3 regions of the Streptomyces tatrensis genome follow, and region 2 is predicted to be linked to each of the others. Evidence: riboswitches for the same ligand, from Rfam matches in the RefSeq annotation. Region 2 holds a riboswitch; each other region holds the start of a gene.
What was found. Region 2 has a riboswitch for cyclic di-AMP ahead of ACODT5_RS33385 (transglycosylase family protein). Riboswitches for the same ligand answer to the same signal wherever they lie in the genome.
Positions count from the first base shown of each region.

Region 1: linked by a shared signal. The riboswitch ahead of ACODT5_RS13455 (M23 family metallopeptidase) and the one ahead of ACODT5_RS33385 (transglycosylase family protein) in region 2 are both predicted to bind cyclic di-AMP.
Region 3: linked by a shared signal. The riboswitch ahead of ACODT5_RS09225 (M23 family metallopeptidase) and the one ahead of ACODT5_RS33385 (transglycosylase family protein) in region 2 are both predicted to bind cyclic di-AMP.

Region 1 is NZ_JBMDLB010000007.1:2,221,499-2,224,766, forward strand. It holds gene ACODT5_RS13445 (HPr family phosphocarrier protein) at 1-65, shown strand, start outside; gene ACODT5_RS13450 (GntR family transcriptional regulator) at 381-1,046, opposite strand; gene ACODT5_RS13455 (M23 family metallopeptidase) at 1,229-2,023, opposite strand; cyclic di-AMP (ydaO/yuaA leader) riboswitch at 2,036-2,195, opposite strand; gene ACODT5_RS13460 (M16 family metallopeptidase) at 2,446-3,268, opposite strand, start outside.
Region 2 is NZ_JBMDLB010000011.1:3,905,525-3,908,792, forward strand. It holds gene eno (phosphopyruvate hydratase) at 1-1,002, opposite strand, end outside; gene ACODT5_RS33385 (transglycosylase family protein) at 1,346-2,035, opposite strand; cyclic di-AMP (ydaO/yuaA leader) riboswitch at 2,038-2,209, opposite strand; gene ACODT5_RS33390 (transglycosylase family protein) at 2,484-3,268, opposite strand, start outside.
Region 3 is NZ_JBMDLB010000007.1:1,201,357-1,204,624, reverse strand. It holds gene ACODT5_RS09235 (aspartate aminotransferase family protein) at 1-662, shown strand, start outside; gene ACODT5_RS09230 (tyrosine-protein phosphatase) at 687-1,508, opposite strand; cyclic di-AMP (ydaO/yuaA leader) riboswitch at 1,883-2,079, shown strand; gene ACODT5_RS09225 (M23 family metallopeptidase) at 2,082-3,092, shown strand; gene ACODT5_RS09220 (winged helix DNA-binding domain-containing protein) at 3,159-3,268, shown strand, end outside.

The DNA.
Region 1 (3,268 bases), on a different contig from region 2:
CCGCGCTGGACCGCCTCGCGAAGCTGGTCGCCGAGGGGCTCGAGGAGCTTCCCGAGACCGTCTGACCCCTTCGGGTTCGACCCGCAGGACTTGCACGGCGAAGCCGTTGCCCCCGACCGCCACGGTTGAGGGCAACGGCTTCGCTGCTTTTCGCGCGGAGATCCGGTCGGCCCGCAGGCTCGCCGCCCCGCCGGCTCCGGGCTCGCCGGCGTTCACTCACCAGCCCGTCGCCCCGGCCGGAAATACACACACCGCCATTCCGGCGCACCCGATTCCGCAGGGCCGAATTCCGGCGGCGAAATAAAGCGCGGGGCATGGACATTGGACATGGGGCATGAATTACCGGGCCCCGGATATCCCACCTTTGTATACGGTGTTTGTTAATGCGGAGCGCCCGCCGTGTTTACGGCAGGTTGCAAAGTCCTCACGCGCAGCCGGTGCGCCCCCGCCGCCCTGTCCACGTGCAGCGCGGTCAGCGCCCGGGCCCGCTCGGCGTCGCCCCGGGCCACCGCGTCGACGATCGCGCCGTGCTCCGCCCAGGACTCCACGGGCCGCACCGGGGACTCCACCACGTACATCCAGGCCACCTTGTGCCGCATCTGGGTGAGCAGCGCGATCAGCCCGGGGCTGCCCGAGGCCTGGGAGAGCGTCTCGTGGAACCAGCCCCCCAGGGAGCGCAGATCCTCCCCCTGACCCCTCCTGGCCCGCTCCTGGCCCAGTCTGACCAGCCCGCGCAGCACCTTGAGGTGGGCCTCGCTGCGCCGTCGGGCCGCTCGGGCGGCCGCGAGGGGCTCCAGGAGCATCCGCAGCTCCAGGAGGTCGGCCGCCTCCTGTTCGGTCGGCTCGGCCACGCAGGCGCCCGCGTGCCGCCTGGTGGTCACGAACCCCTCGGACTCCAGCGTGCGCAGTGCCTCGCGCACCGGGACGCGCGAGACTCCGTACCGGCGGGCCAGCACCTCCTCGGTCAGCCGGCCGCCGGGCCCGAACACCCCGGAGACGATGTCGTCGCGGATCGCTGTGCATACCGTGTGCGCGGGAATACGCAAGACCGGACCTCCGCCTTTTTCGTATGGCTGTGCGCGTTGCGACTCTATTGCAACACACGATAATTTCCGAGAGCGGCCGGAAATACGAAACATTCACACAATGCGGAGCCCGAAACGCGACGAAGGCCCCGGCTCTCAAAGAGCCGGGGCCTTCGCGGAAGTCGTGCGGTGGGGCGAGCGGGTCAGACGGTGACGCCGTGCGAGCGCAGGTACGTGACCGGGTTGATGTCCGAACCGTAGTCGGCGCCGGTGCGGGCCTCGAAGTGCAGGTGCGGGCCGCTGGAGTTGCCGGTGGAGCCCGACAGGCCGATCTTCTGGCCCGGGGTGACCTGCTGGCCGACGGAGACGCTCAGTGAGGACATGTGGCCGTACTGGGTGTACGTGCCGTCGGCGTGCTTGATGACGACGTTGTTGCCGTACGCGCCGCCGTAGCCCGCCTCGACCACGGTGCCGAGGCCCACGGCGTGCACCTCGGTGCCGGAGGCGGCGCGGAAGTCGATGCCGGTGTGGCTGCCGGAGGACCACATGCCGCCACCCGCGTGGTACTGGGTGCTGACGTAGGTGTTGTCGAGCGGCGACACGAAGGTGTTGAGGCGCTTGCGCTCCTCTTCACGAGCGGCGCGCTCGGCGGCCTCGCGCTCGGCCTTGGCCTGCGCTTCGGCCTTCGCCTTGGCCTCGGCGGCCCGCTGCCTGGCGTCGGCCTCGGCCTGCGCCTTGGCGGCGGCGGCCTCGGCGGCGCGCTGCTGGGACTGGGCCTGGGCCTCTACGTCATCGGCGAGCTCGTCGGCCACCACGATGGTGTTGAGGCTGCCGGTGTCCTCGATGGAGGGGGAATTGTCCGCGGCGAACGCGGGACCCGCCAGGGAGCCGACGACGCCGGTGGCGGCGAGCGTGGCTATGCCGGCGTAGCCGGCGGTCCTGCGGCTCATACGGCTCGAACCACGGTGCTTGCCGGTGGCACTGCTGCCAAACGCCATGAAGGGGCTGATCCTTTCCTTCCCTCTCGCCTACCGGGTTAGCTGACGGGTTCGGAGCAGGAAGGTCTCCTACGGGCCCCCTCTTGCGAGGCGGTCCGATTCACCCCAGGGACACAAGTGGGTCCCCGGCTCCCCAGGCTCGCGCCTGACGGGGACTCGGCGATCGCTGTCCGGTGCCGCGGATGCGGCGGTTACCACTGACGAACAGCACGGCTGACGCTAGGCGGATCATCAGTCAATCGCCAAACAGACACGCCCTTTTGTTGCGTACGCCACACCACATACAAGCAACCACACCAATAAACGCGACAGAAACGACAAAAGGGACTCAAGTGGACAAGCCACCGGAGTCCCTTGCCGGATTCCCTTGTGCGGCGGGCCAGTTGGCGACCCGCCGGCGGTCACCGGCAGTCAGCAGAAGGTCAGTTGGTGACCACGGTCACTTCGCCGATCCCGAGGGCCCGCACCGGCTCCTCGATCTGCGAGGCGTCGCCGACCAGGATCGCGACCAGGCGGTCCACCGGGAAGGCACTGACGACCGCCGAAGTGGCCTCCACCGTCCCGGTTTCGGCGAGCCGCGCGTACAACTGCGCCTGGTAGTCGTCCGGGAGCTCCTGCTCGACCTGGTCGGCGAGCGTGCCCGCGACGGAAGCCGCCGACTCGAACTTCAGCGGGGCCACGCCCACCAAGTTCTGCACGGCCACGTCCCGTTCGGCGTCGGTCAGGCCGCCCTCCGCGAGGGTGCGCAGCACCGTCCAGAGGTCCTCCAGGGCCGGGCCGGTGTTCGGGGTGTCCACCGAGCCGCTGATGGCGAGCATCGAGGCGCCCTTGCCGTCGGCGGTGGAGCGCAGCACCTGGCCGAAGGCGCGCACGCCGTACGTGTACCCCTTCTCCTCGCGCAGCACCTTGTCCAGCCGGGAGGTGAGGGTGCCGCCCAGGCAGTACGTGCCGAGCACCTGGGGCGCCCAGACCCGGTCGTGCCGGTCCGCGCCGATGCGGCCGATCAGCAACTGCGTCTGGACCGCGCCGGGCCGGTCCACGATGACCACGCGGCCCGTGTCGTCGGCGGTGATCGGCGGGACCGGGCGCGGGGCGGTGGTGTCACCGGTCCAGGCGCCCAGGGTGTCGGCCAGGACGGCGTCCAGGTCGATGCCGGTCAGATCGCCGACGACCACCGCGGTGGCGGTCGCGGGGCGCACGTGGGCCTCGTAGAAGGCGCGTACGGCCCCGGAGTCGATGCGGGCG
Region 2 (3,268 bases):
CAGGGCGTTCGCCGAGCCCTCTTCGATGCCGCGGGCGAGACGCTCGGGGTTGGTGACGAAGAGGTCGTCGCCGACGATCTGGACCTTGGAGCCCAGGCGGTCGGTGAGGGTCTTCCAGCCGGCCCAGTCGTCCTCGAACAGCGGGTCCTCGATGGAGACCAGCGGGTACGCCTCGACGAGCTCGGCGTAGTAGTCGGTCATCTCGGCGGCCGAGCGGGACTTGCCCTCGAACTCGTAGTTGCCGTCCTTGTAGAACTCGGACGCGGCGACGTCGAGCGCGAGCGCGATCTGGGTGCCCGGGACGTAGCCGGCCTGCTTGATGGCCTCGACGATGAGGTCCAGCGCGGCGCGGTTCGACTCGAGGTTCGGCGCGAAGCCGCCCTCGTCGCCCAGACCGGTGGAGAGGCCCTTGGTGTGCAGGACCTTCTTGAGGGTGTGGTAGACCTCGGCACCCCAGCGAAGGGCCTCGGAGAAGGACTCCGCGCCGATCGGGGCGATCATGAACTCCTGGATGTCGACGTTGGAGTCGGCGTGCGACCCACCGTTCAGGATGTTCATCATCGGAACGGGCAGCAGGTGCGCGTTCGGGCCGCCGAGGTAGCGGAAGAGCGGGAGGTCCGAGGCCTCGGACGCGGCGTGCGCGACGGCGAGGGAGACGCCCAGGATGGCGTTGGCGCCGAGGGAGCCCTTGTTCTCGGTGGCGTCCAGGTCGATCATCGCCTGGTCGATCAGGCGCTGCTCGGTGGCGTCGTAGCCGACGAGCTCCGGGCCGAGCTGCTCGATGACGGCGAGGACGGCCTTCTCTACGCCCTTGCCGAAGTAACGGTTGGGGTCACCGTCACGGAGCTCAACGGCTTCGAACGCTCCGGTGGAGGCGCCGGACGGGACTGCAGCACGGCCGGTGCTGCCATCGTCGAGGCCCACCTCGACCTCGACAGTGGGGTTGCCTCGGGAGTCCAGGATTTCCCGGGCTACGACGACGTCGATGGACGGCACGAGCATCTCCTTCTGGGATGTGACGCTGGGTGTGCGGTGGCATGTCAGGCCGTGGGATGGCCTTGCCGCTTAGAGCCTAACCGCCTCCGGGCACTCGGCCAGCCGACCGCCCGGGTCCTGGGACGAAAAAGGGCCTGAATGCCCCTCTTACAGGACATAGGACCCTTGATCATCGGGATTTCGGAGGCCCCGTCAGACCGGCGGCACCCGCACACACCACCGCCCGGCGCGAAGGGGGTTACGCGCCGGGCGGTGGAATTACGCGGTGGAACTACTGCGTGTCGCGAAAGCGGCCACGACCGTTCCCACAGGTTTCAGCCGGGGTTCAGCTCCGGCCTCACCTTCGGGTTCAGCTGAGCTTCAGCTTCTGGCCCGGGAAGATCAGGTTGGCGTCCGTGACGATGTCCTTGTTGAGCTCGAAGAGCTTCTCCCAGCCACCGGACACGTTGTTCGCGTCGGCGATCGCACCCAGCGTGTCGCCGGACTTGACCGCGTAGGAGCCGTTGCCCGTCTTGGGGGCCTCGGTCTTCGGGGCAGCGGCCGGACGCTCGGAGCGGGTGGTCGGAGCCTCGACGCGCTTGGTCTCCTTCTTCGCCTCGGTCTTCTTCTCCTGCTTCGGCTGCGTCTTCGGCTTGGCGGGTGCCTGCGCCGATCCGCCGGTGTAGGAGGAGTTCGACAGGCCGACGCCGCAGTGCGGCCAGGCGCCCTTGCCCTGGCCCTTGAGGACCTTCTCGGCGATCGCTATCTGCTGCGACTTGGAGGCCTGGTTGGCCTGCGAGGCGTACGACTTGCCGCCGTACGCCGCCCACGTGGAGGACGAGAACTGCAGGCCGCCGTAGTAGCCGTTGCCCGTGTTGATGGACCAGTTGCCGCCGGACTCGCACGAGGCGACGCGGTCCCACTCGGAAGCGGTCGCGGCCGAGGCGGTGCCCGCGGCCATCAGCGGAGCCGCGACGGCGACACCGGCGACACCGGCGAGCGTGACGATGCGGACGGCCTTGGAACCGCGACGGTGCTTGCCCTTGCCCGAAAGCAGCATGGAGTTCTCCTCACCGACGCCTACGAGGTGAGCTGTCGGGTTCGGGCGAGTGAGTGCCCGGCCGAGCGACCTAGCGCTTGGCTTAACCCCTAGCCGGTTCCGTGACCGTCTCTCAACGGCCGTTCCCGGCGCCTACCTTGGTTCCCCCGCTCCTGCCTTCGGCGCTTTACGCGACGAGTGTTCCCTCCGTCCGCCGGCAGGATTCGGCGATGCGGTCGAAGGAGCCCGCGGTGGCGGGCGATTCAGAAGGTAGACAGGTCTCCCCCGATGTTCAACGAGCGACATCGGGGGAAACGGTGCCTACTTGCGCTCCTCGAAAGGGTGTTTGCGCAGGTGAGGGCGGGGTTTGCGGAACGCTCGGGGCCGGACACGCCAGTTGACCTGAAGAGACACATGTCTCACTTACAGAAAACGGACAATCAGCTGGTTCCGGGCGCCTCAAGTGTCCTTATTGATGCGTTAGATCCAGGTTCTGACCGGGCTTGATCAGGTCCGCATCGCCGCCGATGACCTGCTCGTTGGCCTCGTAGAGACCCTTCCAGCCGCCCTTCACACCGTTGGCGTCCGCGATCGCGATCAGGTTGTCGCCCTCCTTCACGGTGTACGTCGACTCCGACGCGGCGTCAGGCGCGGCGGGCTTCTCGACGGCGGCCGGGCCGCGGTGCTTGCCGCCGCCCTCGCTCGCACCGGGGGCCGCCGGAGCGGCCGGGGAGGCGGACTCGCCGGGTGCGGCCGGAGTCGTCGGGGCCGTGGGATCAACCGGATTGACCGGGTTGGCCGGGTTGGCCTGGTTCTCCGGATTACCCGGGTTCGTCGGCTTCGTGGAGTTCCCCGGGCCGGACGGGCTCCCGGGAGACGTCGGGTCCACCGGCTCGGTCGGGCCCACCGGAAGGGTCGGGTCCGCGGACGGCGGTACGGGAGTGGCGGGGTCCGTCGGGCTCGTGGGAGGCGTCGGGTCGCCCGGGAGGCCGGGAGGCGGCGTCTGGGCGTCCGGCGGGGGCATGACGGGCAGTTCGCCGGGCACGCCGATCGGGTAGTCGGGCAGCACCGAGGCCGGCGGGGACGACGGGCCCCCCTGCGACGGGGCTCCGAAGTCGGTGGACCTGCCCGAGCCCCCGCGGGGCACGGAGTCGTCCGGGCGGGACGGGGCGGGGGTCGCGGAAGCGGAACCGCCGGGCAGGCCCGGGTCCACCTCGGCGGCGGGCGCGTCCTGCGTCAGACCGGCCTGCACCG
Region 3 (3,268 bases), on a different contig from region 2:
TCGGACGGACCGGCGACTTCTACGCCTACCAGCACGAGGCCGGGGTCGAACCGGACCTGGTCTGCGTGGCCAAGGCCCTCTCCGGCGGCTACGTGCCCGTCGGCGCGACCCTGGGCAAGGACTGGATCTTCAAGAAGGTCTACTCCTCCATGGACCGGGTGCTCGTCCACTCCGCCAGCTTCGGCTCCAACGCGCAGGCGATGGCGGCCGGGCTCGCCGTCCTCTCCGTCATGGAGGACGAGCAGGTGGTGGCCCGTGCCCGCGCGATGGGCGACCTGCTGCGCGGGCGGCTCGCCGCGCTCGTGGACGAGTACGAACTGCTCCACGAGGTACGGGGACGCGGGCTGATGATCGGCATCGAGTTCGGCCGGCCGTCCTCGCTGGGGCTGCGGAGCCGCTGGAGCATGCTGCAGGCGGCGCGCAAGGGGCTGTTCGCGCAGATGGTCGTGGTGCCGCTGCTGCAGAAGCACCGGATCCTCACGCAGGTCTCCGGCGACCACCTGGAAGTGATCAAGCTGATCCCGCCGCTGATCGTGGACGAGGCGGACGTCGACCGGTTCGTCGGCGCCTTCCGCGCGGTCATGGACGAGGCCCACGGTGGTGGCGCGCTGATGTGGGACTTCGGCCGGACACTGGTGAGGCAGGCCGTCGCCAACCGCTGAGGCGACGGCCCGGCTCGCGGGGCGTCAGTCCAGCAGGCGGTCGCGGAGCACGGCGAGGGTCTCGGGCGTGAGCCCGAGGCCCTCGGCGAGGTAGCGCTCCACTCCGCCCCACTCCTGGTCGATGGTGTCGAAGGCCGTCGTCAGATACGGGGCGCGGGCGTCGAAGAGCGGGGCGAGCAGCTCCATCACCTCGGGGGCGCGGGCCTCGGGCGAGTCGCTGCCCCGGCGGACCCGGTAGCGGTTGTGCGGGGCGTTCGACTCCAGGTAGTCCGCGAGGATCGCCTCCCGCTCGACGCCCAGCGCGAGCAGGGTGACGGCGATCGACAGGCCCGCCCGGTCCTTCCCGGCGGCGCAGTGCATGAGCGCCGGGACGCTGTCCTCGGCGAGCGCGTGCACCACCCGGCTGTGCTCGGCGGTACGGGTCCGGATCATCGTCCGGTACGAACGGGACATCCGCGCGGCGGCCTTGCCCTCGCCCAGGATCTCGCGCAGCTGCGCCAGGTCCCCTTCGCGGACCATCTTCCAGAACTCGCTGCCGTCGGCCGGATCCGACAGCGGAATGTTGACGTTGAGCACCCCGGGCAGCTCCACGTCCGCACCCTCCAGCGCGTGGTCGGCGCCGTTGCGGAAGTCGAAGACGGTGTGCAGTCCGAGCGACCCGAGGAACTCCGCGTCGCTTTCGGTGGCATGCGCCAGATGTCCGCTTCGGAACAGTCGTCCCGACTTGACCCTTCGGCCGTCCGCGGCCGGCAAGCCGCCCACGTCGCGGAAGTTGCGCACTCCGGTCAGTGCCGGCTGCGGCGCAACCGGATCGGTGTGGGGGCTCTGGGGTATCTGCTGGGTCACAGGGGGGCTCCTCCGTGTCGTCCGGTCGCTTGTCATGGCTCGTCGTGGCTCGCGCAGCTCGCGCGGCCCGCGCGCCTCGTCCTCACTCGTGTCCGAATTACGCTACTTGCTGGCAACTTGCCATAGCGAGAGGCGAGATCGGACACGTCCCCGTGAGCCAGATCATACGGTGACCGTGAGTGCCTGATCGCGAATGGCGAATTCCCCTGTCCGGGCGGCTGTTGGGGGAGGGGAATGGACACAGGGTGACCGTAATTCCGCCGGTCCATCATCACTGGGAATCCATCGGGGAATTCGGGACTTGTTCCGCGCGGCCGCGCTCGATTACCTTCGCGATCGATCCGGATGGACCGCCTAATCCTGCCGCCGTCCGGAAACCGCACCCGACTATTCACGCGCGCGGCAGGAGCGGGGGAACCAGGTAAGCCGCTGTTCCGGAGCTCCTCAGGGATCTTTACAACGGGACAGCTCGGGGTGAAGCCGTGCATGTGCTGTTCATCGGCGCATACACCGCCGGACATCTCCAGTCCGAACCCGACAGCTCACCTCGCAGGCGTCGGAGAGGAATTCGCCATGTCCGGAACGGGTAAGCACCGCCGTCCCAAGTCCCGCTCGATATCCCGCGGGTTCGCCGCCGCGGGCACCGGTGGCGCGGCCCTCGCGCTTCCGCTGCTCGGCGCCACCGGCGCCCACGCCGCCGGTGTCCCGGCCGCCGCGCCCGCCGCCGCCCCGGTCCAGGCCCCGCAGGCCGTGGCCGCTCAGGCGGTGTCGGCCTTCCGGGCCGCGCCCGTCGCCGTGCAGGCAGCTCCCACCGTCTACACCGTGGTGCCGGGCGACTACCTCTCCAAGATCGCCGAGCGCCAGCACCTCACCGGCGGCTGGGAGCAGCTCTACGCGGACAACCTCGAGGCCGTCGGCACCGACCCGTCGCTGATCCACCCGGGACTCAAGCTCACGCTCGGCGCGAAGGGCGCGGCTCCGGCCGCGGCGGCCGAGTCCGCGCCGGCCGAAACGCCGAAGCCGGCCAAGAAGTCCGCTTCCTCCGGTTCTTCCACTTCCGGCGATTCGTCGGATTCCTCGGACTCGGATTCCTCGGACTCGGATTCCTCGGACTCCTCTGACGAGGCAGCCGCGCCCGTCGCCGAGGCGCCCGCCAAGCAGCAGGGCGGCTCCGCGTCGACCGGCTTCGTCGCCCCGGTCGCCGGCGGCCCGTCCACCGCCTACAAGACCGCCGGCTCCATGTGGTCCAGCGGCTACCACACTGGTGTCGACTTCACCGTGAGCACCGGCACCACCATCAGGGCGGTCGGCGCCGGCACCGTGGTCTCCGCCGGCTGGAGCGGCGCGTACGGCAACGAGGTCGTCATCCGCCACACCGACGGCAGGTACAGCCAGTACGCGCACCTCTCCCAGCTGTCCGTCTCCTCCGGCCAGAGCGTCACCGGCGGGCAGACCATCGGCCTCTCCGGCTCCACGGGCAACTCGACCGGCCCGCACCTGCACTTCGAGATCCGCACCGGGCCCTCGTACGGCTCGGACATCGACCCGCTGGCCTACCTCCGGTCCAAGGGCGTCAGCATCTGAATCCGAGGCGCTGTCGGAGGTGCCGGTTAGGCTGCCCGTTTCGACAGGGGACGGGACGGTCGTGGCATGAAGGTCAGCGCAGGGGAGCTCAACCGCTCCACGCTCGCACGGCAGTTGCTGCTGCGGCGCGAGGTGATGGACGTCGGCGACGCGGTCCGCCGGGTGGTCGCCCTGCA